2 regions of the Rhizobium sp. H4 genome follow, and region 1 is predicted to be linked to the other one. Evidence: predicted binding sites of a transcription regulator. Region 1 holds the regulator's gene; the other holds the start of a gene.
The links. Region 1 encodes LexA, which represses DNA repair genes until DNA is damaged. Its sites were predicted from a motif close to TGTTCNNNNTGTGTTCNG; they were not measured.

Region 1 (15,525 bases):
CCGCCGCCACCGACGACGAGACTTGCAAGGAAGCCCGCCACCAGGCCGATCAGCAAAAACACCAGCAACGCCTGCGTCTCCATAGACATGAGGATTTCCTTTCGATTTTTCCACTCCCGGCGTGGCTTTCCACCCCGGGAGCAAATTTCCACCCCGGACAAAGAGGGCGGCCCCGGAAATTATCAAGCGTTCAGCACACGGCCATAGGCATCGAGCACCGCTTCCTTCATCGTCTCGGAAACTGTGGGATGCGGGAAGATCGTGTGCATCAGCTCTTCCTCTGTCGTCTCGAGGTTCATCGCAACGACGAAGCCCTGGATGAGTTCGGTGACTTCGGCGCCGACCATGTGGGCGCCGAGCAGCTCGCCGGTCTTCTTGTCGAAGATCACCTTGACCATGCCCTGGTCTTCGCCGAGCGCGATCGCCTTGCCGTTGGCGGCAAAGGAGAAGCGGCCGACGCGGATGTCGCGGCCGAGCTCCTTGGCCTTGGCTTCGGTGAGGCCGACAGAGGCGACCTGCGGATTGCAATAGGTGCAGCCGGGGACCTTGCCCTTGTCTGTGGGATGAACGTTCGGCAGGCCGGCGATCTTTTCGACGCAGACGACACCTTCATGTTCCGCCTTGTGCGCCAGCATCGGCGGGCCGGCGACGTCGCCGATGGCATAGATGCCGGCGACATTGGTCTTGCCGTAACCGTCGGCGACGACGCAGCCGCGATCGGTCTTGATGCCGAGCGCTTCGAGGCCGAGATTTTCGATGTTGCCCTGAACGCCGACAGCCGAAATCATCCGGTCGGCGGTGATCTGCTGCACCTTGCCGTCCGACGTCTCGACATGGGCAGTGATGCTGCCCGCCCCCTTCTCGACCTTGGTGACCTTGGCGCTGGTGAAGATCTTCAGGCCGCGCTTTTCCAGCTGCTTGCGGGCGATGGCGGTGATTTCGGCATCCTCGACCGGCATGATCGTCGGCATGACTTCGACAACCGTCACATCGACGCCCATCGAGCGGTAGAAGCTGGCGAATTCGATGCCGATCGCGCCCGAGCCCATGACGATCAGCGACTTCGGCAGCGCGTCGGGCTTCAGCGCCTCGAAATAGGTCCAGATCAGCTTGCCGTCCGGCTCGATTCCGGGCAGTGCGCGCGGACGGGCGCCGGTGGCGATGATGATGTGCTTGGCAGTATAGGTGCCCTCGCCCTTGACGTTCTTCGGCAGCGGATGCTGCGGCTCGACGACCGGCTTCGACGACTTGCCGACGACGATCTCGCCTGGTTTGGTGATCTTTGCCTCGCCCCAGATGATGTCGATCTTGTTCTTCTTCATCAGGAAGCCGACGCCGGCATTGAGACGGGCGGAGACGGCGCGCGAGCGGCCGACGACGGCCTTGGCGTCCGGCTTGACGGTACCTTCGAGAACGAGACCGAAATCCTTGAAGTGGTTGGCGTGATCCAGCACCTCGGCCGAACGCAGTAGCGCCTTTGTGGGTATGCAGCCCCAGTTCAGGCAGATGCCACCCATATGCTCGCGCTCGACGATCGCCGTCTTCAGGCCGAGCTGGGCCGCACGGATGGCGGCGACATAGCCGCCGGGACCGGAGCCGATGATGATGACGTCGTAGGATTCAGCCATATGTGTCCTGCCCTTCGTTTACGCTGCGCTGCGGGTCATGAGCACCCAAGCGTGTCTCTTGCTGTTTTCGAAGAGCGGCACGGCATCAGCGCGCGCAGCCTCCGAGAATCCGTTTCTTCCATAAAGCGACAGAGCCGCCTCGTTATCACTTGCGGTAATGAGACTGACAGGCCGGCCATCGGCCCTGTCGATCTGATCCTCCAGCAACGTTCGCCCGATGCCGATGCCACGCAGATGGCGGTAGACGCCGAGACTGCCAATGAACCAGCTTCCCACAACCGTCTTCTGCAAGACGAGCATCGGCTCGGTCGCCGCGCTCGTCGCCTCGATATCGCCTATGCCTTCCCCGAGCGTATGGCCGATTGCCACGCCCGCAACCTCGCCATAAGCCTCGGCGATCACCGCATCCCGCCAGCCGCCGACAGCCTCCTCCTCACTCATTTTCAGCCGCCCCCGCTCCAAAGGCGTGTCGCTTATGCCGTTCGCCACATCGGCGAACCAGAGCCAGGAGGCAAAGCCATGCGAGGCGATATCCGCCAGGATCGCCAGCTCCGAGGCATCCCGCCGCGAGGCCTGCCGCAGGGCGACGAAGGCAGCCATTTTCAGATCCCCAGCATCATCCGCACGATCGATTCCAGGCCGCGTCCGAGCGCACGCGTGTTCTCCGCGTCGAGATGAATGCCGTCGATCGGCGTGGTCTTGGCGACGGAATTGCCGTCGAAAAAGCCGCAGCCAAGTTCGTCGGCAAGGTCACGATAGAGCGTTGCAAGCTTGGCCGATTCTTCGATTCCGCCGGGAAAGGATGCGGCAAAAGGCACATTGCCCGTCGCGCAGATCGCCGGTGGCGCCACGATCAGGATCTCCGGCCCATCGAATTCGAAGGGCCAGGCGTGATTGCGGATCAGCCGCACGAGGCGGCTGATGCCCTGGCAGGCGGCAAAGGCCGAACCCGCCACGACCGGCTTCATGTCGTTGGTGCCGAGCAGGAGGATGACAAGATCGAGCGGCGCATGCGTCTGCAGGATCGTCGGCAGGACGCGCGCCCCGTTGCGGTCGCAATCGGCGAGGTGATCGTCGAAGGCGGTGGTGCGACCGTTCAGGCCTTCGGCAATGATGCGGGCCTCGCTGCCGAGCGCTGCCTGAAGCACGCTCGGCCAGCGATTCTTGTAGTCATGACGGCCGATCGTCTCGGCGTCATAACCCCAGGTCAGCGAGTCGCCATAGCAAAGAACGGTCTTGGTCATTTCCGCCTCCGCTTCGCGATCAGACAAGCATGCCCATCGGGTTTTCGATGTAGCCCTTGAAGGCCTGGAGAAGCTCGGCGCCCAGCGCGCCGTCGACGCAGCGATGGTCGGTCGAAAGCGTGACGCTCATGACCGTGGCGATCGCCATTTCGCCGTTCTTGACGACGACCCGCTGCTCGCCGGCGCCGACCGCCAGGATCGTCGCATGCGGCGGGTTGACGACGGCGGCGAAGTTCTTGACGCCCATCATGCCCATGTTGGAGACGGAGCTGGTGCCGCCCTGATATTCCTCGGGCTTCAGCTTGCGATCCTTGGCCCGCTTGCCGAGGTCGCGCATCTCGTTGGAGATGACAGACAGCGTCTTCTGCTCGGCCTTGCGGATGATCGGGGTGATCAGGCCGCCGGGGATCGAGACGGCGACGCCGACATCGGCGTGCTTGTGCTTGACCATGTTGCTGTCCGTCCACGACACGTTGGCCTCGGGAACGTCGCGCAGCGCCAGCGCCATGGCCTTGATGACCATGTCGTTGACCGAAAGCTTATAGGCCGGAGCGTTGTCCTTGCGGGGCGCCGCATCGTTCAGCTGGGCACGCAGCGCCATCAGAGCGTCGAGCTCACAATCGACGCTGACATAGAAATGCGGGATCGTCTGCTTGGATTCAACCAGGCGCCGGGCGATCGTCTTGCGCATGCCATCATGCGGCACGAGCTCGTAGGAGCCCGGCTCGAAGAGCTTGAGCACGGCTTCCTCGGAAGCGCCCTTCGGCGCTGCGGCGGCCGGAGCCGCGGCGGCCTGCGGAGCAGCAGCAGCCGGTGCGGGCGCAGCCTTGGCGCCACCGCCGGCAACGGCGGCTTCGACATCGCTCTTGACGACACGACCGTGCGGGCCCGAGCCTGCGACAGCCGAAAGGTCGATGCCGGCTTCTCTCGCTAGCCTGCGGGCAAGCGGCGAAGAGAAGGTGCGGTTGCCGCCGGCCGAAACTGCCGCGGGTGCGGCAGCGGGCGCAGCAGCCGGAGCGGCCGGGGCCGGTGCAGCCTCGGCCTTCGCAGCCGGGGCGGCCTCAGCTTTTCCCGGAGCGGCGGATCCTGCGCCGCTTGCGGCGGCGGCGACATCCTCGCCATCGGCGGCGAGAACGGCGATCAGCGCGTTGACCTTGACACCCTCGGTGCCGGCGGCAACGACGAGCTTGGCGACCGTGCCTTCATCGACGGCTTCGACTTCCATCGTCGCCTTGTCGGTCTCGATCTCGGCGATCACATCGCCAGACTTGACCTTGTCGCCTTCCTTGACCAGCCACTTGGAAAGATTGCCTTCTTCCATGGTCGGAGAGAGGGCGGGCATCGTGATATTGATCGGCATCGAGATACCCTCCCCTTATTTGTAGCAAACAGCCTTCACCGCATCGACGACTTCGCCGACGTTCGGAAGCGCCAGCTTTTCGAGATTGGCGGCGTAAGGCATCGGCACGTCCTTGCCCGCAATCGTCAGGATCGGCGCATCGAGATAGTCGAAGGCCTGCTGCATGACGCGGGTGGCGATTTCGGTGCCGACGGAGGACTGCGGATAACCTTCCTCGACGGTGACGAGGCGGCCGGTCTTCTTGACCGATTCGATAACCGTCGGCAGGTCCATCGGGCGGATAGTGCGAAGGTCGATCAGTTCGACGTCGATGCCGATCTTTTCGAGTTCGGCAACCGCCTTCGTCGCATAGGTCATGCCGATGCCGAAGGAGACGACGGTAGCGTCCTTGCCCTGACGATGGATGCGGGCCTTGCCGATCGGCAGGACGAAATTATCGAGCTTCGGCACATCGAAGTGCTGGCCGTAGAGAATTTCGTTTTCGAGGAAGATGACCGGGTTCGGATCGCGGATCGCCGCCTTGAGCAGGCCCTTGGCGTCGGATGCCGTGTAGGGCATGACAACCTTCAGGCCGGGGATGGCGCTGTACCAGGCCGCATAATCCTGGCTGTGCTGGGCGCCGACGCGGGCGGCTGCACCATTCGGGCCGCGGAAGACGATCGGAGCGCCCATCTGGCCGCCGGACATATAGAGCGTCTTGGCGGCCGAGTTGATGATGTGGTCGATCGCCTGCATGGCGAAGTTGAAGGTCATGAATTCGACGATCGGGCGAAGGCCGGCCATGGCGGCGCCGACGCCGACACCGGCAAAGCCGTGTTCGGTGATCGGCGTATCGATGACGCGACGGGGGCCGAATTCCTGCAGCAGTCCTTGAGTGACCTTGTAGGCGCCCTGGTATTCGGCGACTTCCTCGCCCATGACGAAGACGTCGTCACTGGCGCGCATTTCTTCGGCCATGGCGTCGCGGAGCGCTTCGCGCACGGTCATCGACACCATTTCGGTGCCGGCCGGGATTTCCGGGTCGTTCGGAACGACGGCCTTGGGCTCTGCGGGAACGGGAGCAGAAGCGGAACCGGTATTTGTCGGCTTTTCTTCCTGAGCAACCTGCGGAGCAGCGACCGGAGCCGGCTGAGCAGCGGCAGGAGCGGTGGAAATCGCGTCAGCCGATTCGCCGTCCTGCAGCAGCACTGCGATCCTGGTGTTGACCTTGACGCCTTCAGTGCCGGCATCGACCAGCAGCTTGCCGATGATGCCTTCGTCGACGGCTTCGACTTCCATCGTCGCCTTGTCGGTTTCGATTTCGGCGATCACGTCACCGGAGGTGACCTTGTCACCTTCCTGCTTCAGCCATTTGGACAGCGTGCCTTCTTCCATCGTCGGAGAGAGGGCGGGCATGAGGATATCGATGGGCATGGGTTCCCTCCCCCGATTAGAGCAGAATGTCGGTGTAGAGCTCGGATGCATCCGGCTCCGGATCGGCCTGGGCGAAGTCGGCGCTGTCGGCGACGATGTCGCGGACATCCTTGTCGATCGCCTTCAGATCGTCTTCGGAGGCCCAGCCCTTTTCGATGAGGCGCGCCTTGACCTGCTCGATCGGATCCTGCTCGGAGCGCATCTTCTGCACTTCTTCCTTGGAGCGATACTTCGCCGGGTCGGACATGGAGTGGCCGCGATAACGGTAGGTCAGCATTTCGAGAATGATCGGGCCCTTGCCGGAGCGGCAATGTTCGAGCGCCTCGTCGGCCGCCGCCTTGACGGCGCGCACGTCCATGCCGTCGACCTGGATGCCGGGGATGCCGAAGCCGGAGCCGCGCAGCGAATAGTTCGACTGCGCGGTGGCGCGGGCCGTCGACGTGCCCATGGCGTAGCGGTTGTTCTCGACGATATAGACGATCGGCAGCTTCCAGAGAGCGGCCATGTTGAAGCTCTCGTAGACCTGGCCCTGGTTGGCGGCGCCGTCGCCGAAATAGGCGATCGCGACATTGCCGTTGTTACGGTAGCGATTGGCAAAGGCGAGACCGGTTCCGAGCGAAACCTGGGCGCCGACGATGCCGTGACCGCCGTAGAAATGCTTCTCTTTCGAGAACATATGCATCGAGCCGCCCTTCCCGTGGGAATAGCCGCTGCGGCGCCCGGTCAGCTCGGCCATGACGCCGCGCGCTTCCATGCCGGTTGCCAGCATATGGCCGTGGTCGCGATAGGCGGTGATGACCTGGTCGCCTTCCTTCTGCGCCATCTGCATGCCGACGACGACAGCTTCCTGACCGATGTAGAGATGGCAAAAGCCGCCGATGAAGCCCATGCCGTAAAGCTGACCGGCCTTCTCCTCGAAGCGGCGGATCAATAGCATCTCGCGATAGGCCTTGAGTTCCTCATCCCGATCGAAGTCGGCTACCGGGCCTCCATTCGATGCTTTGGCTGCTGGTTTTGCTGCAGTTTTGCGGCTGGAAACGGTCGCGGTCTTTCGCGGCGCCATTCAACCCTCCCTATGGGTTTGTCGTTTCTCGATGGCGCGTACCATAGGGAAGAAATATGACCACAGCAATGCCATAATTGCATGGCTCGTATTCGTCACCAAGCTGTTGGAAATACAGCAGAAATTGAAATTAACCGAATTCAGGTTAATTGGAATAATGGTTGAATATGACGATCTCGTCCGCGCGCGACATATTCAGCTGATAGCGCGCCTTTTCGTCCAGCATATCCTTGTCGAGCGAACCGTCACTGAGGAGCGCGACCTGACTTTCCAGATGTTCGCGCTTCGCCTTCAATACCGCAAGCTCTTTTTCGCGCTCGACGCGCTGACGCTCGAACGTCTCCGTCGCCCGCAACCCGTAATCGCCATGGATGCAATGATAACCGAAATAGGAAAGGAAGGCGACCGTCATGGCCGGAATGACGAAGCGACCGAGCTTTCTCTTCTTATGATGCTTTGTCCACATACACGTATGCTCTTGAACGCATTACCAATTCGTTCAGCATAATGCGCAGAGATTAACCGTTCGTTGACCGTAAAAATCAGGCAATAAAAAAACCGCGCCAGGTGGGCGCGGGTGAAGCCATTGAAATCAGATTTGCTCAGCCGCGGATGATCGAGCGGCCGGCATACTGGGCCTGCGGCCCAAGGCCTTCCTCGATGCGGATCAGCTGGTTGTACTTGGCGAGGCGGTCGGAACGCGACAGCGAACCGGTCTTGATCTGGCCGCAGTTGGTGGCAACCGCGAGATCGGCGATGGTCGAATCCTCGGTCTCGCCGGAGCGGTGCGACATGACGGCGGTGTAGGCCGCCTTGTGCGCCGTATTGACCGCATCGAGCGTTTCCGTCAGCGAACCGATCTGGTTGACCTTGACGAGGATCGAGTTGGCGACACCCATGCGGATGCCGTCGCGCAGACGGGCGGAGTTGGTGACGAAGAGATCGTCTCCGACGAGCTGCGTCTTCTTGCCGGTGAGGTCGGTCAGCGCCTTCCAGCCGTCCCAATCGTCTTCAGCCATGCCGTCCTCGATCGAGATGATCGGGTACTTGGCGGCGAGTTCGGCCAGATATTCGGCCATGGCGCCCGATTCGAGCGTGCGGCCTTCGCCTTCGAGCACGTATTTGCCGTCCTTGAAGAATTCCGTCGAGGCGCAGTCGAGGCCGAGGTAAATGTCCTCACCCGGCTTGTAGCCGGCTTTTTCAACCGACTTGACGATGAAGTCGAGGGCTTCCGAAGCGCTCTTCAGGCCCGGTGCGAAACCGCCTTCGTCGCCGACATTGGTGTTGTGGCCCTGGGCTGCAAGCTCCTTCCGGAGCGTATGGAAGACTTCCGAACCCATGCGCACGGCTTCGGCGATCGAATCGGCGCCGACCGGCAGGATCATGAATTCCTGGAAGTCGATCGGATTGTCGGCATGAGCGCCGCCGTTGATGATATTCATCATCGGCACCGGCAGCAGGCTCGCCGAAGCGCCGCCGACATAACGGTAGAGCGGCAGGCCGGAGGCCTGGGCGGCAGCCTTGGCGACGGCGAGCGACACACCGAGGATGGCGTTGGCGCCGAGACGCGACTTGTTCGGCGTGCCGTCCAGTTCGATCATGATGTTGTCGATCTGGATCTGGTTTTCGGCGTCGATGCCGCCGATGGCGTCGAAGATCTCTGTGTTGGCGGCCTCGACGGCCTTCTCTACGCCCTTGCCGAGGTAGCGCTTGCCGCCGTCGCGCAGCTCGACCGCCTCATGGGCGCCCGTCGAGGCGCCCGAGGGAACAGCCGCGCGGCCCATGCTGCCGTCTTCGAGATAGACGTCGACTTCGACGGTGGGGTTGCCACGGCTATCGAGGATCTCGCGGGCGATGATATCGGTGATTGCAGTCATGGGTTCTTCCTGCTCGGTGGGTGATCAATCGTTCGAAGCCTGTCATAATCGAAGGCGTGCAAATTACAATGCCGCAATTTCCAGCCTTCGTACCGGCGTTCTGAAGTGGCCTAAACCACGGTCGTGTCAACCTGTTGAACGTCAAGCCTTGGCAACCGCATCGAACGCAAGCAATTTCTCAAGCAGTCGCGGCATGTCCTTGAGATAGACCATGTTCGGGCCGTCGGACGGAGCGTTGTCAGGGTCCTGGTGGGTTTCGAGAAAGACACCGGCAATACCCGTCGCCACGGCTGCGCGCGCCAGCGTTTCGACGAATTCGCGCTGGCCGCCGGAGGACTCGCCCTGCCCGCCGGGCTGGGCGACGGAATGGGTCGCATCGAAAATGACGGGCGCGCCCATCGCCGCCATGATCGGCAGCGAGCGCATGTCGGAAACCAGCGTGTTGTAGCCGAAGGAGGCGCCGCGCTCGCACAGCAGCACGTTCGGATTGCCGCTGGCATTGAGCTTCTTCAGGACATTCTTCATGTCCCAGGGGGCGAGGAACTGGCCCTTCTTGACGTTGACGACGCGGCCCGTCTTGGCGGCAGCGATCAGAAGATCCGTCTGGCGGCATAGGAAGGCGGGGATCTGCAGAACGTCGATCACCTCCGCCACCTCGGCGCATTGCTCGGCGGTGTGGACGTCGGTCAGGACGGGAAAGCCGAATTCCCGCTTCAGGTCGGCGAAGACCTGCATGCCCTTTTCAAGCCCGATGCCGCGCTCGGCCGAGAGTGAGGTGCGGTTCGCCTTATCGAAGGAACTCTTATAGACGAGGCCGATGCCGAGCTTTGCGCAGAGATCTTTCAGCGTGCCGGCGACCATGAAAGCGTGATCACGGCTCTCCATCTGGCAGGGGCCGGCAATCAGCGACAGGCGGCCGGTATTGGAAAAGGTGACCTGGCCTTCGCCTTCGCCGATCTTGACCTCGGAATTTGTATCAGTGCTCATCGTGGTTCCTCGAAGGCAAAAAGCGCGCCCTGCCCGGGCGTGGGCTTCACCAGAATGCGATTGTTCTTGCGTGTGTATGTCACTCCGTTAGCAGCCAAATGCGCTTCTGTCACGGCAAGATCGGTAACGGTGAAGAGGATTGCCCGGCCGCGCAGACCACGATCGGCGGAGGAGACGACAGGCTCGAAATAGGCCTCCAGCCCTTCCGGCGTCATCAGGCTGATCTTGGCATTCGATGCCGCGATATTCATGCCGAAACCGGTTTTTTCCACCGCCGTTTGCCCGACGGCAAGACCAACGAAGGCGGCAAACGCAGCCGGCTCCGGCGCACAAAGCGCGATCTCGGCAAGGCCCGTCACGCCGTTGGCATGCGCCTCCAGCGCCGCGCGGTCGGCCGGGAACGAATTGATGCGCTGACAGGTGAAGAGAAAGAAGTCGGGCGCGCGCAGATCGCTTGAAAAGGCCAGTTTGAAGCTGCCGACGCTTTCCGAACCGTCCGGCATTCGCATCGGCCGGCTGAACTGCAACATCTCGCCGGCGCTCGCGCCGTTGCCGACGAATCGCCGATGATCGAGGCCGGCATCCTCGGTGAGGAAGGCCAGCGCCGAAAGGCCCTCCTCGCCGCAGCGGAAGCGGAAGGCACGATTGCGGGCGACGAAGACATTCCCCTGACGGGCCGCCGCCTCGCTCTCCTCGACGCTCGCCACGCCGAGCGGCTCGATATAGGTCTTGTCGGCGAAAAAGACGCAGGCATTTTCCGTTCCGAACGGATGGCGCGCATCGGCGGCGACGGTAAAGCCGAGCTTGCCGAGCCTTTCGCGCGCCAGATCGATATTGACGACGGGCAGCACGACATGATCCAGCGGGTGCGGCTTGGCGGAATGTGCGATCATAGGATCCCTCCTGACACGTCAAAGAGATGTGCGACAGCCCCATTCCCAATGCAAGACATGTGCGCCAATCCGGCGAATGAAAATAAAAATCTCGACGAGTTGGCGCGAAGTTTTACGGAAATTTAGCTACTTGCGGAACACATATGGAACATATAGTGTCCGTTCTGGATTTGTTTCAATCAGGGGTCTGACGTCGATGCTCACGCGCAAACAACAGGAGCTTCTCCTTTTCATTCATGAGCGCATGAAGGAATCCGGCGTTCCTCCCTCTTTCGACGAGATGAAGGATGCCCTGGATCTGGCCTCGAAATCCGGCATTCATCGCCTGATCACGGCGCTGGAGGAACGTGGTTTCATTCGCCGCCTACCGAACCGGGCCCGGGCCTTGGAAGTGATCAAGCTGCCGGAGGCCTATAGCCCCAGTCTTCAGCCGCGCCGCGGTTTTTCACCGAGCGTTATCGAAGGCAGCCTCGGCAAGCCCCAGCCGGTCGCCGCCCCCGCTGCCGCAAAGCCGATCGCCGACAACGGCAGCTCTGTCTCCGTGCCGGTCATGGGCCGGATCGCCGCCGGCGTTCCGATCTCGGCTATCCAGAACAATACGCACGACATCGTCGTTCCTGCGGATATGCTCGGCTCGGGCGAACATTACGCGCTGGAGGTCAAGGGCGATTCGATGATCGACGCCGGGATCTTCGACGGCGACACCGTGATTATCCGCAACGGCAGCACCGCAAGCCCTGGCGATATCGTCGTTGCGCTGGTCGACGACGAGGAAGCGACGCTGAAACGCTTTCGCCGCAAGGGCGCCTCGATCGCCCTCGAAGCCGCCAACCCGGCTTACGAGACCCGCATCTTCGGGCCTGACCGGGTCAAGGTGCAGGGCAAGCTGGTCGGCCTCATTCGCCGTTATCACTGACAGCCAACGGAGCTGATTCGGTAAAAGCGTCTTTGCGCCAATCATAGGCGCGATGGCGCATCCATGGACGCGACAAGGCATCGAATGCGGTTGCGACCTCGAGGCCTGTCTGCGCAAAACGCAATTCGACGGAACCGGTCCTGCGCAGCGTCTCGCCGGTGAAGAGTGTCGCACCCGAGTGGCAGCGGTCGAAACGCAGGCGCACCGCGGTCACGACAATCTCGCTGGCGTCGCAGGCCGGGCCGAGATAGGCGGCATTGTCGATGACGGCGACGACATGGCCATTGCCGAGCCTGGCGATACACCAGGCTTTCTTGACGCAGGAAAAACGATTTGCCTCACCGCCGGCTGCGGCGGCCACCATTGCCGTCCTCGCCTCATTCTGCTGATCGCGGGAAAGCCTGAGGCGGCGGTCCTCACCCTGCGGCGGGATGGCAGGGCCATCCAGCATCTTCGGCGGGTGGTGCGTCGGCAGGACCAGCGCTCTCTGCCACTGGTCGAAGATGAAGTCCGGCGGGTTTTCACGGTTGGAAGCCATTGCCGCCGTCGCGACGAGCGCGACCAGACCACCATCCTCGGAAATCACCAGATCCGGCGGTCGGGAACCCGGCAGGATCAGCACGATAAGCGTCGAGACGGCGAGGATCGATGTGCCGGCATGGCGCAATCGGGTGCGGAGCAGCGTCAGCAGCAGAAAGCCTGCCACGGCGACGGCGAAATACCAGGCGGGCAAACGGCCGAGGTCGATATCGCCGCCCCAGCCGGACACCGTCTTGGCGACCGCAATCACCAGATCGAGGCCGAAGCCGACCACAGTCCAGAGCGGAGCGTCCAGGCCGAACGGCATGAGCAACATCGCCAGCAGCCCGGCCGGCATGACGATGAAGGAGATGATCGGCATCGTCGCAAGGTTCGCCGGCAGGCCATAAGCTGTCAGGCGATGAAAATGCTCGACCGCAAACAGCGCCGTGGAAAAGCCGCCGATCAGCGAGGTCAGGAAGACGCCGCCGAAGAAACCGGCGACCGCCACGACCGGCCGCAGGACCGGCAGCTTCAGCAACGGGTTTTCCCGGACGCGCCGGTCCTTCCACAGCTGATAGCCCGATACCAGTGCCAAAGTCGCGGCAAAGGACATCTGGAAGCTCGGACCCAGGACTTCGGAGGGTGAAATGGCGATGATGATGAGCGCCGAGAGAACGACATTGCGCAGGCTGATCGACGGCCGGTCGAAGAAGACGGCAATCAGCATGATCGCCATCATGATGAAGGCGCGTTCGGCCGAAACCCCGAATCCTGAGATCAGGAAGTAGGCTGTAACGGCGACGAGTGCGCCGGCGGCGGCGATCTTCTTTGTCGGATAGGCTTGAGCGACACCCGGAACGAGGCTGAGCAGCATCCGGAAACCGACGAAGAAGATGCCGGCCGACAACGCCATGTTAAGGCCCGAGATCGCCACGATATGAGCAAGGCCGGACTGACGCAGCGCCTCCGTCGTTTCCTTCGAGATGGCGCGCCGCTCGTCGGTCACGAGAGCAGCGGCAAAAGCGCCCGTGTCGCCGGGCAGAATAGAGCGTATACGATCGCCGATGCCGCTGCGCAGCCGGTAAAGCCGTTCGAGCAGAGCGTCGGATGTCGATCTCGCAGCCTGCGGGCCCGCCTGCACATCGACTTTCTCGGGCGCACCGTAGAAGAAGCCGTTGGCGCCGATGCCATCGAAATAGGCACCGAAGGAAAAGTCGTTGAGGGTGGGAAGCGCCGGCCCCGCCGGCGGCGTCAACCGCGCTCGGCCGGTGATGATGTCACCGAGGTCGAAAGGCGCATCGGCACCGCGGGCGATCACGGTTATGCGCCTCGGCGGCCGCTTCACCTGCGGCGCCTCGGTGCCGGTGACCGCAAGAACATAGCGCCACCGCCCGCGATCGTCGCCTTCGCGCCGCTCGACGCGGCCGGTCACCGTCGTCGTCACGGATGAATCGAGGATGACAGTCGAGGCCCGCCGGCTTTCGAGCTGCGCACAGAGCATGCCGCATGCCACGAGGGCAAGCGCCATAAAGGTTGCCCGCCAGGCCGGCCGGCTGCGGCCGGCGACGAGCACCGCAAGCATCAGCACCGACAGGCAGAGCAACGATGGAATGAGCGGAAAATCCGTTGCAGCAAGAAACCAGTATGCCGCGCCGGCGCCGAGGAAGACCGGCGAGAACAGGAGCAGGCGGCCGTGGTCGGCCTCCTCGCTGAGCAAACGGCCGGCAGCGCGCAGCAATTGTGCGACCGCGGTCGTCAGCCGGTGGCGCAATGGCACCGCAGACTGCGTTTTTGCCGGCCGCGATCCCACGGCAGGAGCCGGAAACGCGACGTGATCGGCAAGGCCGACGCCTGCTTGCGGCCGCAATTCGACTGTCGTCAACTCCTGCATGCGCCGCCCAAAATGACCTTACCCTGGGCCCAGAATGCAACCTCCGAGCTCATCCGGCAAGAATAATCGATTGAAATACGGGCGAAAATTGCGAGCGCGAAAAGAACAGTCGAATCATCGGCTTCCGCTATGCGTGCTGCTCATCGCTGCAGTGCCTAAAAGGTGATGCCGCAATGCACAAAATGGCGTCACGGTAACTTGGCATTAGCCTCGCGATCATATAGCTATCGCAAAGGACGCTTAACCCCTATGGCGCTTTTGTGGCGCCACCGACATTTCGGAGGATCAGCATGACGGATCAAAGCGCAACAATAAAAATCGGTGACAAATCAGTCGACCTCGCCGTCAAAAGCGGCACGATCGGCCCGAGCGTCATCGATATCGGTGCTCTCTACAAGAACACCGCCTCCTTCACGTACGATCCGGGTTTCACCTCGACCGCATCCTGTGAATCCAAAATCACCTATATCGATGGCGACGAAGGCGTTCTGCTGCACCGCGGCTATCCGATCGAGCAGCTCGCCGAACATGGCGACTTCCTCGAGGTCTGCTATCTGCTTCTCTACGGCGAACTGCCGACGGCAGCGCAGAAGAAGGACTTCGACTATCGCGTCACGCATCACACCATGGTGCATGAGCAGATGAGCCGCTTCTTCACCGGCTTCCGGCGCGATGCGCATCCGATGGCCGTCATGTGCGGCTGCGTCGGCGCGCTGTCGGCCTTCTATCATGACTCCACCGACATCACCGATCCGCACCAGCGCATGGTCGCCAGCTTGCGCATGATCGCCAAGATGCCGACGCTTGCGGCCATGGCCTACAAGTACCATATCGGCCAGCCCTTCGTTTACCCGAAGAACGATCTCGACTATGCGTCGAACTTCCTGCGCATGTGCTTTGCCGTTCCGTGCGAGGAATATGTGGTCAATCCGGTGCTTTCGCGCGCCATGGACCGCATCTTCATCCTGCATGCCGACCACGAGCAGAACGCCTCGACCTCGACGGTCCGCCTCGCCGGTTCGTCGGGCGCCAACCCGTTCGCCTGCATCGCCGCCGGCATCGCCTGCCTCTGGGGCCCGGCGCATGGCGGCGCCAATGAAGCAGCGCTCAACATGCTGACGGAGATCGGGACGGTCGACCACATTCCTGAGTATATTGCCCGCGCCAAGGACAAGAACGATCCTTTCCGCCTGATGGGCTTCGGCCACCGCGTCTATAAGAACTACGATCCGCGCGCCAAGATCATGCAGAAGACGACGCATGAAGTGCTCGGCGAACTCGGCATCAAGGACGATCCGTTGCTGGAAGTGGCGATGGAGCTGGAGCGCATCGCGCTCACCGACGAATATTTCATCGAGAAGAAGCTCTATCCGAACATCGACTTCTATTCCGGCATCACGTTGAAGGCGCTGGGCTTCCCCACGACCATGTTCACCGTGCTCTTCGCGCTTGCCCGCACCGTCGGCTGGATCGCGCAGTGGAACGAGATGATCGAGGATCCGGAACAGCGCATCGGCCGTCCGCGCCAGCTCTATGTCGGCGAACCGAAGCGCGACTACATCCCGGTTTCGAAGCGCTGATCGCTTGAGACCAATCGGCTCAAACGAAAACCCGGTCAGAAACGACCGGGTTTTTTCTTTTTCAGCACCTCGAGCAGGATTTCGGCAGCATGTTCGCCGGGCGGCTTTTCGGTCTGCATGCGCTGCCAGATCAGCTCATAGCCTTCCTTCA
Region 2 (15,525 bases), on a different contig from region 1:
ATATCACTGGCGGATGGCCCGCGATGTGGCGATGGCGGTGACAGCAGGCAAAATCTGGCTGCCGCAGGTGGGCTCGGCGACTCATTACCACGCCGTCTACGTCCGGCCGAAATGGGCAAAGACCATGGAAAAGGTCGGCCGCATCGGTCTCCACGTCTTCTACCGCACCTATGGCGGCGGCTGGAGCTGAGATAAATCGTCCGGGTCCGGCCGATTTCCGGCCCCGAAAAGCGGATTCTTTCCGTCGAATTTGTGCGATCGACCCGCGATCGCTTTATCTCATTGATTCCATGTGACTATTTTCTCGCTGGACAGAAGCTGTCTACGCCTTGACTATACTAATCCCTAAAACTATGTTGCGCGCGACTTCAGAACGGGCCGGAAGGGTCTCAACCTTCGCGTCCGGGGTCCGAATGACCGGGGTAGCGGGAGTGCGGGCGACGGGCAGGCGAGGATAGATCCATGGCGGACGACCGCGAAGAAAGTCTTGAGAAGCGCCGTGCGCAACTGGAAGCGAAACTCGCGACCAAGCGCGTCGAGGCGAAAATGGACGAGGCGAACGAAGCCCGCGCCGAGGTAAGCCGCAAAGGTTATGCCCAGGCGATGAAGCTTTCCAGCGAGTTCATTGCCGCCATCATCGTCGGTGCCGTTCTTGGCTATGTCTTCGACCGTTTTGTTGGCACGGCGCCTTGGGGAATGATTGTTCTTCTGCTTCTCGGATTCTGTGCCGGCGTTCTGAACGTGCTGCGTTCTGCGGGGGTGGTGGCCCATCCCCTGGACGACAAGGACGACAAGAAATAAGGACCGGTCCCGGTCCAGTGCAATGACCCCGCGTCCTGCGGGCCAAAGAGAGAGAACAAGCGGTGTCTAACGATCCGACTCATCAGTTCCTGATCCAGAAGATTGTCCCGATCGAAATCGGCGGAATTGATTTTTCGTTCACCAACGCATCGCTGTTCATGGCCGCTTCGGCTGCCGTTGCCGCAGGCTTTCTCTATTTCGCGACCTCGAACCGCGCCATCGTGCCGGGCCGTTCGCAGTCGGTCGCGGAAATGTCCTATGAATTCATCGCCAATATGCTGAAAGAAGGCGCAGGCAAGCAGGGAATGAAGTTCTTCCCGCTGGTCTTCTCGCTCTTCATGTTCGTCCTGACGGCGAACCTGCTCGGCATGTTCCCCTATTTCTTCACGGTGACGAGCCAGATCATCGTCACCTTCGCGCTGGCGCTCCTCGTCATCGGCACGGTCCTGGTCTACGGTTTCTATAAGCACGGCTTTCACTTCCTGAACGTCTTCGTGCCCTCGGGCGTGCCCGGCCTTCTGCTGCCGCTGGTCGTCCTGATCGAAATCATTTCCTTCCTGTCCCGTCCGATTTCGCTCTCCGTTCGTCTATTTGCAAACATGCTCGCCGGTCACATCACGCTGAAGGTGTTCGCAGGCTTCGTTGCCTCGCTTGGAGCCCTCGGTGCAGTCGGTATCGGCGGAGCCGTTCTTCCCCTCATCATGACCGTCGCCCTGACCGGTCTCGAGTTCCTCGTTGCCTTCCTTCAGGCTTACGTCTTTGCGGTGCTGACTTGCATGTACCTCAACGACGCGATCCATCCGGGCGGGCACTAAGGATAACGACATCGACGTCAAAGGGCGTCAGTCATTCGCCGCAACAACCATTTCAAAGGAGTTCAACATGGAAGCGGAAGCAGCAAAGTTCATCGGTGCAGGTCTGGCTTGCTTTGGTATGGCCGGTACGGCTCTCGGCCTCGGCAACATCTTCGGCAACTACCTCTCCGGCGCTCTGCGCAATCCGTCTGCCGCTGACAGCCAGTTCGGCCGTCTGGTATTCGGCTTCGCCGTTACGGAAGCTCTGGGCATCTTCTCGCTGCTCGTCGCTCTCCTCCTCCTCTTCGCCGTCTGATTTCGGCGGATAGATGGATCACGGCCTGCGACCGCAAGCCGTGATCCTTTGCATTTGCAGTCCACCTGGAGGTGAGCATGTTTTTTGTGACCCCGGCTTACGCTGAAGAAGCACCGGCGGCAGCGACCGGCACGGATGCGCATGGCGCTCCGGCCGCAGGCGAGGTCCATACCGAGACCGGCGTAGCCGAAGGCGAACACGCCCGTGGCCCGTTCCCGCCCTTCGATTCGACGACCTTCTCGTCCCAGCTGCTGTGGCTGGTGATTACGTTCGGCGTCTTCTACCTCCTTATGCAAAAGGTCATCGCGCCGCGCATCGGGGCCATCCTCGATCAGCGCCACACGCGCATCTCCCAGGACCTGGAAGAAGCAGGCCGGCTGAAGGCGGAAGCCGACGCCGCCGTCCAGACCTATGAAGGCGAATTGGCCGCAGCACGCGCCAAGTCGAATGCGATCGGCTCCGCCGCGCGCGACGCCGCCAAGGCCAAGGCCGAAGAGGAACGCCGCACTGTCGAGGCGAGCCTGTCGGAAAAGATCAAGGCTGCCGAAGTCCGCATCGCCGACATCAAGGCGAAGGCTTTCGCCGATGTTGGCACCATTGCCGAGGAAACGGCGGCTGCCGTCGTCGAACAGCTGATTGGCGGCAATGCTGCCCAGGCTGATGTCGCCGCTGCCGTCGCGGCCGCCAAGAAGGAGGCTTGATCGATGGAATTTCACCTTGACGCGACTTTCTTCGCCTTTGTCGGCCTCGTCCTTTTCCTGGCGCTGGTTGTCTACCTGAAGGTCCCCGGAATGATGGCGCGCTCGCTCGACGACCGCGCCGATCAGATCCGCAACGAGCTGGCCGAAGCCAAGCGTCTGCGCGAGGAGGCCCAGCACCTGCTCGCCGAATACCAGCGCAAGCGCAAGGAAGCGGAAGCCGAGGCGGCGCACATCGTTGCTGCCGCTGAGCGCGAAGCTGAGATGCTGACTGCCGAAGCGAAGAAGAAGACGGAAGAATTCGTCGCCAATCGCACGGCGCTCTCCGAGCAGAAGATACTGCAGGCCGAGGCCGAAGCGATGAAGGCGGTCCGTTCCGCCGCCGTCGATCTGGCGATCGCGGCCGCTGAAACGGTGCTCGCCAAGAAGGCGGATGGCAAGGTCCAGTCCGAACTCTTCGGCAATGCCGTTGGCCAGGTCAAGACGCGGCTCAACTGAGCGGTATCGAATGGAATGAGGGAAAAGGCCGGGCATGTCCCGGCCTTTTCTTGTTATGACGCTTCTCTCGGAGCCATCCCGGGTGTGTGATGCTGTTGTTTTGATTGGCGCGTATGGCTGCCCCTCACCCTAACCCTCTCCCCGTTTTACGGGGAGAGGGGACGTGCCACACGAGAGGCGAGCGGGGGACGGAGAGCGTGCGGCATATCCCCTTCGCCCCGCGCGCGGGGAGAAGGTGCCGGCAGGCGGATGAGGGGCAGCCCTCGACAATTCACGGCGTTCTATTTGAGCCGACCTATTCCGGTATCAACTCATCCGTCTCGGGTCCGTCCTCGCCCTTGCGCAACGGCCGGAAGCTCATTCGGTGCAGGGAGCAGGGGCCGTGTTTCTCGATGCCGGCGCGGTGCTGCGCCGTGCCGTAGCCGACATGCGCGGCGAAGCCGTAATCCGGAAAGACATTGTGGGCACGCGCCATCATCCGGTCGCGCGTCACCTTGGCGACGATCGAGGCGGCGGCGATCGAGACCGAGCGGGCATCGCCCTTGACCACGGCCTGCCCGGGGCAATCGAGGCCGGGCGGCACGTCGAGCCCGTCGGTCAGCACGTAGCTGGCAGGAACGGCGAGGCTGCAGATGGCGCGGCGCATGGCGTCGAGGCTTGCCTTGCGGATATCCGTCTCGTCGATGCGCGTCGAGCTGGAAGAGGCGATCGAGACGGTCGCGGTCGCGAGAATCTGCACGAACAATTCCTCGCGCCGCTGCGCCGAAAGCTGCTTGGAATCGTTGAGGCCCTCGGGGATGCGCTTCGGATCGAGGATGACGGCGGCGGCGACGACCGGCCCGGCAAGCGGCCCGCGGCCGGCCTCGTCGGCGCCCGCAACCGGCCAGTGGCCGGCCTTGCGGGCTTTGAGCTCCAGGCGGAAATCCGGCACGAGCGGAGCCGTGTCGAAAAGCAGGGGAGAATCGGGTGGCGTGCGAGGTCTCATGCGGCTGAACCTCGCACGCCAACCCGATTTCCCGCAAGTCCCCGGATCAGGGCGGCGGGCCGGGGACGGTCCGGCGGATGGTGGCGGTCAGGGCCATCCGCTGGAATTGCGCTCGGGGCTCGAAAACAGGGCGGTTTTTCGAAGGCCGATGCGCAAATTCTTTAAATCAGAGCAGCGACAGCTGTACGCCGCTGCCATCAGGCGGCACGAACAGGTCGTCGCGCAGCGGCATACCGCGTCGCGTCAGGCCAAAACGCCTCGCCGCCATTTCGAAGCGCCGGGCGATCTGCCACGCATAGGGACCGGCGCCCTTCATGCGCTTGCCGAATTCTGCATCGTAATCCTTGCCGCCGCGCATTGAGCGCACCAGCGACATCACATGCCGGTAGCGATCGGGATAATGCTGCAGCAGCCAGTCGCGGAAGAGCGGGCTGACCTCGAGCGGCAGCCTCAGGATGACATAGCTCGCCTCGACGGCGCCGGCCGCGTTGGCCGATTCGAGGATGCGCTCCAGCTCGTGATCGTTCAGCGCCGGGATCAGCGGGGCGGCCATCACGGCCGTTTGGATACCCGCTTCCGACAGCGTGTGAATGGTCTCCAGCCGACGCGGCGGCGTGGCGGCGCGCGGCTCCATCGTCCGGGCAAGCTTGCGGTCGAGCGTCGTCACGGAGATGCCGACGCGCACCAGGTTCTTCGCCGCCATCTCCTGCAGAATGTCGAGATCCCTGAGGATCATCGCTGACTTGGTGACGATCGAAACCGGATGGTTCGCCTTGTTCAAAACCTCGAGAATGCCGCGCATGATGCGCCATTCCTTCTCGACCGGCTGATAGGGGTCGGTATTGGTGCCGATCGCGATCGCCCGCACCTTGTAGCCCGGCTTGGCGAGCTCCCGCTCCAGCAGCTTTGCCGCATCCGGTTTGGCGAACAGCTTGGTTTCGAAATCGAGCCCCGCCGAAAGTCCCATATAGGCGTGTGTCGGCCGGGCGAAACAATAGATGCAGCCATGCTCACAGCCGCGATAGGGATTGATCGAGCGATCGAAAGCGACGTCGGGCGATTCGTTGCGGGTGATGGCCGTGCGCGGCTTTTCGATCTGGACCTCGGTCTTGAACGGCGGCAGCTCTTCCAGCGTCTGCCAGCCGTCGTCAAAGGTCTCGCGCTGCAGCGCCTCGAAGCGACCGGTCGGGTTCAGCCCGGCCCCGCGCCCGCGGCGCCGGTCGACCTCGACCCTCAGCCCGGAGGATACGATCATCGCATCGGCAATATCTGCCGTATTGGCAGGCGCGAATGCGGCCTGCCCTGCCAGGGACTGCTCTCTCATCGGATTCTCCCGCGGCGGGAAGCGATCGCCTCCGCCCGTTTTGCTGATTAAATTCCTATCGGCAAAACGAGAACAATGCAAGAACAAAATACTGAATACGCCTCTGGCAAAAATTTGTGCGGCGCATTATGACTAGACAATGTTGACGGTTGTTCTCGAATGTCAGGATCAGGAATCCGAGCTGGCCCAGACCTTATCGGTCTTGGTGGCGGGTGCGGTGGAGGGTCTTATCAGCGATGTGGTGGTGCTCGATCACGGTTCGCGCGACGGCACTTCGCGGGTCGCCGACGCCGCCGGCTGCCGGGTTCATTCGCAGTGGGATATCAAGGACATCGTCGGTTCCGCCCGCGGCGACTGGCTGCTTTTCGTCGAACCGGGTGCACGCCCGCAGGCCGGCTGGATCGACGAGATTGCCGAATATATCGCGCTCAACAAGCTGCCGGCCCGCTTCACCGCCTCGCGCGGTTACCGGCGCCCGTTTTTCGAGCGCATCGGCCGCGCTGCGCCGCCGCTGGAGCTTGGTCTGCTGATGCCGAAGAGCAAGGCGCTGGCCGCGGCCAGGAGCGGCATGCGCCTTGCCGACTTCGTCAAGGGTCAAAAGCCGCGCAAGCTCGCGTGTGAATTGATACCTTCCTGGGTGGCGCGCGCTGCGCGGTAGCATACCAGAAGCTGCCCCTCACCCTAACCCTCTCCCCGTAAAAACGGGGCGAGGGGACGTGCCCTGCGAGACGTCAGCGGGGAACGGAGAGGTTGCGACATGTCCCCTTCGCCCCGTTTACGGGGAGAAGGTGCCGGCAGGCGGATGAGGGGCCAGTCTAGGAACGACGGCGGCGATCGCACTCTCCCACCGATCGCGCAGAAGATAGCCCCCAATAAGTTTTCGCGCTATAATCCTCCCATGGCGCCGCCGAAGACGCCTCGCTTCGCAACGGATGGCCATGGAATGCCGGTGGACGGCGGAACAGGTCAGCGAAAATCTCCTCTTCTGCCGGGTTCCCGGCGAGAGGAGGTGCGTCGTGGTACGCGGTATGGTTTACGGCCTGGCGGCCGTCATATTGCCGACATTGATAATCGCGCATCCGCATTCGGCAGCGTCGCAGACGATGCTCAGTTGCGCAGGCCGATCCGACGTCGTCAAATTCCTTGATAGGAATTTCACTGAAAAGCTCACCGCAGTCGGATTGATAAACCAGAACTCCGTTCTTGAGGTTTATGCTGCCAAAAGCGGAACCTGGACGCTCGTCGTCACCGATGTCCACGGCATAAGCTGCATCCTGCTGTCAGGGGACAGCTGGGATTCGATGCCCGCCTTGCCTGGCCTTGCCACATAAAAGCCGTCCGCTCTTTTGCCGGCAGTCTACTTCGTTGCGCCGCGTTTCAGGTGCTCGTCGAGCCGCGGCATGATTTCGACGAAGTTGCAGGGCGTGCTGCGGTAGTCGAGCTGCCCCTTCAGAATACCGTCCCAGGCATCCCGGCAGGCGCCGGGCGAGCCCGGCAGGGCGAAGATGAAGGTGGCATTGGCGACACCCGCCGTGGCGCGCGACTGGATCGTCGCCGTGCCGATTTTCTCGTAGGAAATGCGGTGAAAGACCGCGGAAAAGCCGTCCATACGCTTTTCGAACAAGGGCTCCAGCGCCTCGGGCGTCACATCGCGACCGGTAAAGCCGGTGCCGCCTGAGGTGATGACGACATCGATGTCGTCCCGTTCGGTCCAGGCCTTGACCTGCGCGGCGATTTTGTCCCGGTCGTCAGGCACGATCGCCCGGTCGACCAGCCGGTGCCCCGCTTCGGTGATCCGCGCCGCCAGCGTGTCGCCGGATTTGTCGGTTTCCGGCGTGCGGCTATCCGAGACCGTGAGGACAGCGATGCCGACGGCGATAAACGGCCGCTTTTCGTCCAGACCTGCCATTACATGCCTCCCGAAACCGTTTCCGTCGCCTGGACATACCAGTCGGGCCGATCGCCGTGAAGAGCTGCAGCCGCCTCTTGCGCAGCCGCCATTGTCGAAAAGATCCCGAAACAGGTGGCGCCGGAGCCGGACATGCGGGTGATGAGCGCGCCCTGGGCCTGCAGCATCTGCGAGATCACGGTAATCTCCGGCACCAGTTCGCGCGCCGGCGGTTCCAGATCGTTGCGGGCCGCGCCGATCGCCGTAAGCCAGCCGTCAGTCCCGGACAGACCGCGGGCGAGATGCAGAGCCGGATTGTTCTTGCCCGCCAGCCGGCGGAAGACCTCGGGCGTCGATACGCCCTTCAGGGGATTGGCGAGCACCATGGCAAAGGCCGGCAGATCAGGCACGACTTCGATTCTTTCGCCGATCCCACGGGCAATCAGCGGTCGGCTCTCAAGGCACATCGGCACATCGGCGCCGAGCTTCAGCGCAAGGCTGGCAAGGGTCTCCACCGGCAAGTCCATGCCCCAGAGCCGCATCAGCCCGCGCAACGTCGCGGCCGCATCGGCCGAGCCGCCGCCGATGCCGGAAGCGATCGGCAGGTTCTTTTGAAGGTGAATATGCACAGGAAAGGCGAGGGCACCGAGCTGCTCGCGCAGGAGATCGCGTGTCCGCAGCACCAGGTTGGTGCCGTCGCCGGCAAGCGTCTCGCCGAAAGGGCCCGACAGCGTGAAAGCGTCGGCCTGCGCAGGCAGAAAGCCCAGCCGGTCGCCGCAATCGGCGAAAGTCACCAGCATGTCGAGCAGATGATAGCCATCTGCTCGCTGGCCGGTCACATGCAAAGCGAGATTGATCTTCGCGCGCGCCATTTCGGTGACGCCGAAAGCCTCGGCCAAGCCCTCTTCAGGCATGCTCCGCGCCCGTCAGGATTTCTTGTCGACCGGCGGCGGGGTGACGGGCGCCGGATCCGGCTGCTTCTTGTCGGCCGCCTTGGCATCGTCGCTCGCAGGAGGCAGGCCGTTGGCGACCTTGTCCTTGATCTTCGGAATTTCGGCGGCTTCCGGCTCGGAGGCTAGCGCCCGGTTCCACTGATAGACGGCCTCGAGCTTGCGGCCGACGCGCCAGTAGGCGTCGCCGAGATGGTCGTTGATCGTCGCGTCGCCGGCCTTGATCTGTGCGGCCCGCTCCAGCTCGTCGACGGCATCGTCGAAGCGGTTGAGGCGGAAATAGGCCCAGCCGAGCGAATCGATGATGTAGCCATCGTCGGGGCGAAGCTCGACGGCCTTCTTGATCATGCCGAGGCCTTCGTCGAGGTTCCGGTTCATGTCGATCCAGGAATAGCCGAGATAGTTCAGCACCTGCGGCTGATCGGGATTGAGCTCCAGCGCCTTGCGGAAATTCGGCTCCGCCTGGTCCCACTTCTTCAGCCGCTCATAGGCGATGCCGCGCTGGAAGAAAACGCTCCAGTTGGCGCGGCCGGGAATCGGGCCGATCACTTGGACGGCCTTGTCGTAATTGGCGGCCATCGCCTCGTAGTCCTTGGCGTCGGAGAGCACGCTGCCATAGGCGAGGTAGCTGCGGATGTCCTTCGGGTCGGAGGCGATCAGCGCCTGCAGGTGCTTGCGCGCCTCGTCCACCTTGCCGCCCTGGGCAAGGGCAAGGCCGAGCTGAAGCTCGGAGATGCGCCGCATCGGTGAATTCTCCGGCACCTTCTTGTAGAGCGCGATGGCGCGGTCCATCTGGTTCTGTTTCTCGGCGATGCCGCCGAGCAGCACCAGCGTATCGGCGCTGTTCGGGTCGAGCGCTTTGGCCGTCTGCAGGTAGAGCGAAACGATATCCTCGGCGCCGTCGCGATTCAGCGCGCCGCCGACCGAGAACAGCACGCCGGCGGCCCCTTCTGCGGCGGTCTTGACCTGCTGTTCCTGCTTCTCGCCCTTCTCGATACTGTCGCGCAGCGCGTTCAGCGGCGCGTAATTCGGCAGCAGGTTGTCGCCGACGGAAACGGCGTCGAGCGCCTTCTGCTTGTTGCCCTGTGTTGCTTCGAGGCGGGCAAGCGCCATGACAGCCCGCATGAAGGTATCGGGCGCGGTCGCACCGCCCTCCTTGTCGAGCACGGCGTCGTTCAGATGCTTTCGGGCGGATTTCACGTCGCCGGTGGCAATGGCGATCGCGCCGGCATTGTAATTCTGGAAGATGCGGAACCAGTCCGGCCCCTTCATCTTCTCGACCATGGTGAGTGCTTCCTTGCCGCGGCCGGCGCCGACGCGAGCCCAGGCGAGCAACAGATCGTTCATCATCCGGTCGAGATCGTTCGGACCCTTGTATTTCAGGATAGCTTCGGCGCTCTTGTAGTCATCGCGGCGCACGGCATCCATGCCGCGCACGATCGTGGTGATGCGCTCGACCGAGGGATCGCCCTTCAGGTCGTTGGCATATTTGACGCCTTCCTTGATGTCGCCGTTGAGCAGCAGTGAGATCATCAGCCGCTGGCGAATCTCCGGATTGCCGGGCTCGATCGCAAGCGCCTTCTTGTAGAGTGCGATCGCCGTTTCATAATCGTGATCGACATCGGCCGTGCGTGCGGCGAGGAAGGCACCGGAGAAGGTGGTGACGCTATCGGCATTGAAGGTCTCGGTGTTGCCGGCATCGCCCGCCGTCTTGGCCGCATCCTCGGCATTCACGCCGGCGACGACGCCGAGCGAAAGAACAGCCGCCAATGCTGCGCTCGTAAGAAGACGGATGGCAATTCTCTGCCGCATAAGGAAACCTTTCTTCGAGAGCGTCCGGCCATAAGGCCGGCCGCAAATCAGTTGCGATCACTGATTCATAACAGGATGGCTTTTTTGAAGCGGCGCCGCAAGAAAATCAGGCTGCGATCGAGGATGTGTGATCAGTTGACGCGCTCGATGCAGAAGTCGATCACTTCCATCAGGGCAGATTTCCACATCGTATCGGGAAGCGGCGCCAGCGCGTCGCGGGCGATCGTGCCGTAATGGACCGCCCGACCGATCGTGTCGCTGAGCGTGCCATATTTGGTGATCAGCCCCAGCGCTTTTTCGAGGTTGGCGTCTGTGCTGTTGCCGGCCTCGATCGCATCGCGCCAGAAGGCGCGTTCGTCCTGCGTGCCGCGGCGATAGGCAAGGATGACCGGCAGCGTGATTTTGCCTTCGCGGAAATCGTCACCGACATTCTTGCCGAGATCGGCGGCCTTGCCGCCGTAATCGAGCGCGTCGTCGACGAGCTGGAAGGCGAGCCCGAGATTCATGCCGTAGGATTTCAGTGCGTTGCGACCGGACCGGCCGGCTTCGGCGACGATTGGCCCGACCTCGGCGGCGGCGGCAAACAGGGCGGCCGTTTTGGCGCGAATGACGGAGAGGTAATCGTCCTCGGTCGTCTCCATGTTCTTGGCGACGGAAAGCTGCAGCACCTCGCCTTCGGCGATCACGCAAGCGGCGGAAGACAAGACGTCGAGCGCGTCGAGCGAGCCGACTTCGACCATCATGCGGAACGCCTGGCCGAGCAGGAAATCGCCGACCAGCACGCTTGCCTGGTTGCCCCAAATCATCCGTGCCGTCGATCTGCCGCGGCGCAGGTCGCTTTCGTCGACGACGTCGTCATGCAGCAGTGTCGCCGTGTGCATGAACTCGACCGAAGTCGCGAGCTTGACGTGATTTTCGCCGCGGTAGTCGAACAGCGAGGCGGCGGCAAGAGTCAGCATCGGCCGCAGCCGCTTGCCGCCGGACGAGATCAGATGGTTGGCCACTTCGGGGATCATCTGCACGTCGGAGCCGGCCTTGGCCAGAATGAGCTGGTTCACCCGCTCCATATCGGCCCTGGTAAGATCGACCAACGGCTTTATGGATGCCAGTTTGTTTTTGCTTTCTTCAAGCGGTATGACCACGCCCAACGACCCGGACTCCTGTTCATTCATTGCAGCTGACAATAGAAAGGGGCGATGGACGCGGCAAGAGGTGAATTGTCGCGCAGGGCGAAATTGGAAGGAAAATGACGGCAAATGCATGAGCTTATCCGCGCCAACGACCCCGTTCTGCTCTCCTATGCCGAGAGCTTGATGAAGGATGCCGGCATTCATTGCTTCATCGCCGATCAGGGCATGAGCGTGCTGGAAGGCTCGCTCGGCATGCTGCCGCGCCGCCTGCTGGTGGATGAGGAGATGGCCGATCAGGCCCGCCGCATCCTCATCGATGCCGGTCTCGGCGGCGAATTGCGCGACAGGAAGTGAGCGGGGATGACCGGCGAGCCTGCCCAAACAATCGATGCCTTCCATCGCGGCGCCTTCCACCTGGTGCAACCGCAGGGCAGGGGGCACCGCGCCGGCATGGATGCGATGCTGCTGGCCGCACTCGTCGCCGATAACCGTCCTATCCGGGTTGCCGATCTCGGCGCCGGCGCCGGTGCGGCCGGCCTTGCCGTCGCCTCGCGGCTTGCCGAGGCCGAGGTGGTGCTGTTCGAGCGGTCGGCTGAGATGGCCGATTATGCCCGCCGCAGCGTGCTCCTGCCCGGCAACGCCCATCTCGCCGGCCGCGTCAGCGTCGTCGAGGCCGACGTGACGCTGGCCGCAAAGGCGCGCAACGATGCCGGCCTCACCGATGAGAGTTTCCACCACGTCATCATGAACCCGCCCTTCAACGATGCCGGCGACCGGCGCACGCCCGATGCGCTGAAGGCCGAAGCCCATGCGATGACCGACGGCCTGTTCGAAAGCTGGATCCGCACGGCCGGTGCCATCATGATCCCGGGCGGGCAATTGTCGCTGATCGCCAGGCCCCAGTCGATCGCGGAGATCATCGACGGCTGCGGCCGGCGCTTCGGCGGCATCGAAATGACAGCCATTCATCCGCGCCCCGGTGAAAATGCCGTGCGCATCCTGGTGACGGCTATCAAGGGCTCGCGGGCGCGGCTGTCGCTGCGCGCGCCGCTCATCATGCACGAGGAGGGGAGCCACAAGTTCTCCCCTCTCGTCGATGATTTTAACAATGGCAGGGCGGCCTATGCCAGGCTTCGATCCTCGGCAGCTAGAGCATGATGCCGAAAAGTGTGAGCGGTTTTCGGACGACATCATGCTCTAACTCTTTAATTTAGAAGAGGATTCAGATTTTGGGCCGACCGGGCCTAAAATTATCCTGTTCTAGCCGGTGACGAAGTCGAGCAACAGCTTGACGTTCAGCCCTGCGATCACGACCGCGATCACATAGGAGATGCCGCTCAGCCAGCGCGGCGCCACCAGTTCGCCCATCTTGGCCTTGCTGGCGGTGAACATCACGAGCGGGAAGACGGCAAAGGAAAGCTGCAGGCTGAGCACCACCTGGGTGAGGATCAGAAGCTCCGCCGTGCCCTGGTCGCCGTACCAGATGGTGACGACCGCCGCCGGCACGATGGCGATGGCGCGGGTGATCAGCCGGCGCACCCAGGGTTTCAGCCGGATCTTGAGGAAACCTTCCATGACGATCTGGCCGGCAAGGGTCGCCGTCACCGTCGAGTTGAGGCCGCAGCAGAGCAGCGCGACGCCGAACAGCGTCGGCGCGATCGCGAGACCGAGCAGCGGCGACAACAGCGAATGCGCTTCGCCGAGCTCGACGACGTCGGTCCTGCCATGCGCATTGAAGGCGGCTGCAGCCAGGATCAGGATCGAGGCGTTGATCAGCAGCGCGAAACAGAGCGCGACCGTCGAGTCGATCGTCGCATAGGTCAGCGCCTCCTTCTTTTCGGGAACCGTATGGCCATAGGCCCGCGTCTGCACGATGCCGGAATGAAGATAGAGATTGTGCGGCATGACGGTCGCACCGAGAATGCCGAGCGCCAGATAAAGCATCTCCGGATTGGTGACGATCTCGGTGGTCGGGAAGAAGCCGGTGATGACGGCGCCCCATTGCGGGTCCGCGAGCAGGATCTGCACGCCGAAGCAGAGCGCGATGACACCGAGCAGCGCGATGATGAAGGCCTCGACCCAGCGGAAACCGAGTTTCTGCAGGAAGAGGATCACGAAGACGTCGAGCGCGGTAATGAGAACGCCGAGCTCGAGCGGAATGCCCATCAGCAGGTTGAGGCCGATCGCCGTGCCGATCACCTCGGCGATGTCGGTGGCGATGATGGCAATTTCGGCAAAGGCCCAGAGCGGCACCGAAACCCATTTCGGATAGGCGTCGCGGCAGGCCTGCGCCAGGTCGCGGCCCGAGGCGATCGCCAGGCGGGCGCAGAGCGATTGCAGCACGATCGCCATCAGGTTGGAAAGCAGTGCGACGGTCAGCAGCGCATAGCCGAATTTCGAGCCGCCGGCGAGCGAAGTCGCCCAATTGCCGGGGTCCATATAGCCGACCGCGACCATATAGCCCGGCCCGGCAAAGGCCGCAGCCCTGCGCCACCTCGAGCTGTGTCGCCCGGTTCCGACGCTACGGTAGACATCCGACAGCGACGCCTCGCCGCGTTCGTGCCGCCAGCCGCCTTTTACATTGGAATTGAGGGCATCCATGCGATTTCCAAACCTGTTTTATCGTGAGGGCACTATGACGAATCGGAATGATAATGCAAGTCATTCGCAACAAGAAAGCCAATCCGGTGTTTTTCAGGAACGCGGCCATTGCGTTTGTCGTTCCAACGCATACATGGATGCGATCGCGAAATGACGATCGTGCGACCCGAAGCGAAGGATGAGAGATGGCCGGATTGTTGAGAAAGCTGCTGCCGAAACGGTTCCGCAAGGATGGCCTCACCATCCCGGTCGTCCGGCTGCAGGGGGCGATCATCAGCGGCGGCGGCCAGTTCCGGCCGACCCTCAATCTCGCCAATGTCGCGCCGGTGCTGGAAAAGGCCTTCGCCATGAAGGGGGCGCCGGCGGTTGCCATAGCAATCAATTCGCCGGGCGGCTCGCCCGTCCAGTCGCGGCTGATCTTCACCCGCATCCGCGAGCTCGCCCGCGAGAAGCAGAAGAAGGTTCTGGTCTTCGTTGAGGATGTCGCCGCCTCCGGCGGCTACATGATCGCGCTGGCCGGCGACGAGATCATCGCCGACGCCACCTCGATCGTCGGCTCGATCGGCGTCGTCTCCGGCGGTTTCGGCTTCCCTGAACTCTTGAAGAAGATCGGCGTCGAGCGCCGCGTTTATACGGCGGGCGAAAACAAGGTGATCCTCGATCCGTTCCAGCCGGAAAAGGAAAAGGACATCGAATATCTGAAGAGCCTGCAGCTCGAAATCCATCAGGTCTTCATCTCGATGGTGCGCGAGCGCCGCGCCGGCAAGCTGACGGACGATGCGACGGTGTTTTCCGGCCTGTTCTGGAGCGGCACCCGCGGCCTCGAACTCGGCCTCATCGACGGCCTCGGCGACATGCGCCAGGAGCTGAAGCGGCGCTACGGCCAGAAGACGAAGCTGGAGCTCGTCACCGCCAGCCGCGGCCTGCTCGGCCGCCGCATTCCCGGCATATCGCCGGTCTCGCTCGAAGGTGCTGCATCCGGCCTCGCGACAGGGCTTGTCGAAGCGGCCGAAGAGAGAGCATTGTGGAGCCGCTTCGGGCTTTAGGAGGAGCAGGAGAGGGACATGGCGCAGCTTATCACCATCCTGGTGCTGGTATTTTCGGCCTGGTGGCTCTACCGCCGCTTCGTCTCTGACGCCCGCAGGCTCGCCGAAAAATCCCGCCGCGCCGAAAAGGAGCGCCAGACCGGCGCGATCGGCACGCTGGTCAAGGATCCCGTGACCGGGGAATATCGGCTGAAACAGGATGAAGAGTAAGGTTCGGTTCTCCCGCCCCTCATCCGCCTGCCGGCACCTTCTCCCCGCTTGCGGGGCGAAGGGGACAAGCCGCGACCTCTCCGTCCCCACCGACCTCTCGCGGGGCACGTCCCCTCTCCCCGTCAGAACGGGGAGAGGGTTAGGGTGAGGGGCAGGCTCTCTCCATACGGGCCGGCCCACTCTTGCAAAACCCTTGACCCCTGCCGCCCTCCATGGCACCTGTCGCGCCGATAATCCCCAAGCAATCGGTGCCGTCGATGTCAGCTATCCCAGACCATATGAACCCGAAGCGTTCCTTCCAGGCGCTGATCCTGACCCTGCATAATTACTGGGCGGACAAGGGTTGCGCGGTGCTGCAGCCCTACGACATGGAAGTCGGCGCCGGCACCTTCCACCCGGCCACGACGCTGCGCGCCCTCGGGCCGAAGCCGTGGAAGGCGGCTTACGTCCAGCCCTCCCGCCGCCCGTCCGA

Region 2: a site for LexA is predicted at 5,485-5,502, ahead of C4N04_RS26235 (glycosyl transferase). Genes of this name have one in related genera too.

The regions. Positions count from the first base shown of each region.
Region 1 is NZ_PSOW01000003.1:208,155-223,679, reverse strand. Features, by position in the region: gene C4N04_RS06010 (GlsB/YeaQ/YmgE family stress response membrane protein) at 1-89, opposite strand, end outside; gene lpdA (dihydrolipoyl dehydrogenase) at 183-1,628, opposite strand; gene C4N04_RS06000 (GNAT family N-acetyltransferase) at 1,647-2,228, opposite strand; gene C4N04_RS05995 (SGNH/GDSL hydrolase family protein) at 2,231-2,872, opposite strand; gene C4N04_RS05990 (pyruvate dehydrogenase complex dihydrolipoamide acetyltransferase) at 2,892-4,232, opposite strand; gene C4N04_RS05985 (pyruvate dehydrogenase complex E1 component subunit beta) at 4,248-5,645, opposite strand; gene pdhA (pyruvate dehydrogenase (acetyl-transferring) E1 component subunit alpha) at 5,662-6,708, opposite strand; gene C4N04_RS05975 (septum formation initiator family protein) at 6,854-7,174, opposite strand; gene eno (phosphopyruvate hydratase) at 7,311-8,585, opposite strand; gene kdsA (3-deoxy-8-phosphooctulonate synthase) at 8,727-9,572, opposite strand; gene C4N04_RS05960 (VOC family protein) at 9,569-10,465, opposite strand; gene lexA (transcriptional repressor LexA) at 10,662-11,381, shown strand; gene C4N04_RS05950 (ComEC/Rec2 family competence protein) at 11,362-13,794, opposite strand; gene gltA (citrate synthase) at 14,085-15,374, shown strand; gene lpxB (lipid-A-disaccharide synthase) at 15,410-15,525, opposite strand, start outside.
Region 2 is NZ_PSOW01000020.1:12,091-27,615, reverse strand. Features, by position in the region: gene C4N04_RS26275 (cell wall hydrolase) at 1-190, shown strand, start outside; gene C4N04_RS26270 (AtpZ/AtpI family protein) at 463-801, shown strand; gene C4N04_RS26265 (F0F1 ATP synthase subunit A) at 864-1,616, shown strand; gene C4N04_RS26260 (F0F1 ATP synthase subunit C) at 1,684-1,911, shown strand; gene C4N04_RS26255 (F0F1 ATP synthase subunit B) at 1,989-2,612, shown strand; gene C4N04_RS26250 (F0F1 ATP synthase subunit B) at 2,616-3,107, shown strand; gene C4N04_RS26245 (ribonuclease HII) at 3,403-4,092, opposite strand; gene C4N04_RS26240 (PA0069 family radical SAM protein) at 4,259-5,416, opposite strand; gene C4N04_RS26235 (glycosyl transferase) at 5,556-6,074, shown strand; gene C4N04_RS26230 (hypothetical protein) at 6,433-6,747, shown strand; gene moaB (molybdenum cofactor biosynthesis protein B) at 6,774-7,325, opposite strand; gene C4N04_RS26220 (4-(cytidine 5'-diphospho)-2-C-methyl-D-erythritol kinase) at 7,325-8,218, opposite strand; gene C4N04_RS26215 (tetratricopeptide repeat protein) at 8,231-10,066, opposite strand; gene C4N04_RS26210 (polyprenyl synthetase family protein) at 10,198-11,214, opposite strand; gene C4N04_RS26205 (DUF2007 domain-containing protein) at 11,323-11,550, shown strand; gene C4N04_RS26200 (methyltransferase) at 11,557-12,354, shown strand; gene C4N04_RS26195 (Nramp family divalent metal transporter) at 12,457-13,797, opposite strand; gene C4N04_RS26190 (S49 family peptidase) at 13,983-14,843, shown strand; gene C4N04_RS26185 (hypothetical protein) at 14,862-15,053, shown strand; gene C4N04_RS26180 (glycine--tRNA ligase subunit alpha) at 15,311-15,525, shown strand, end outside.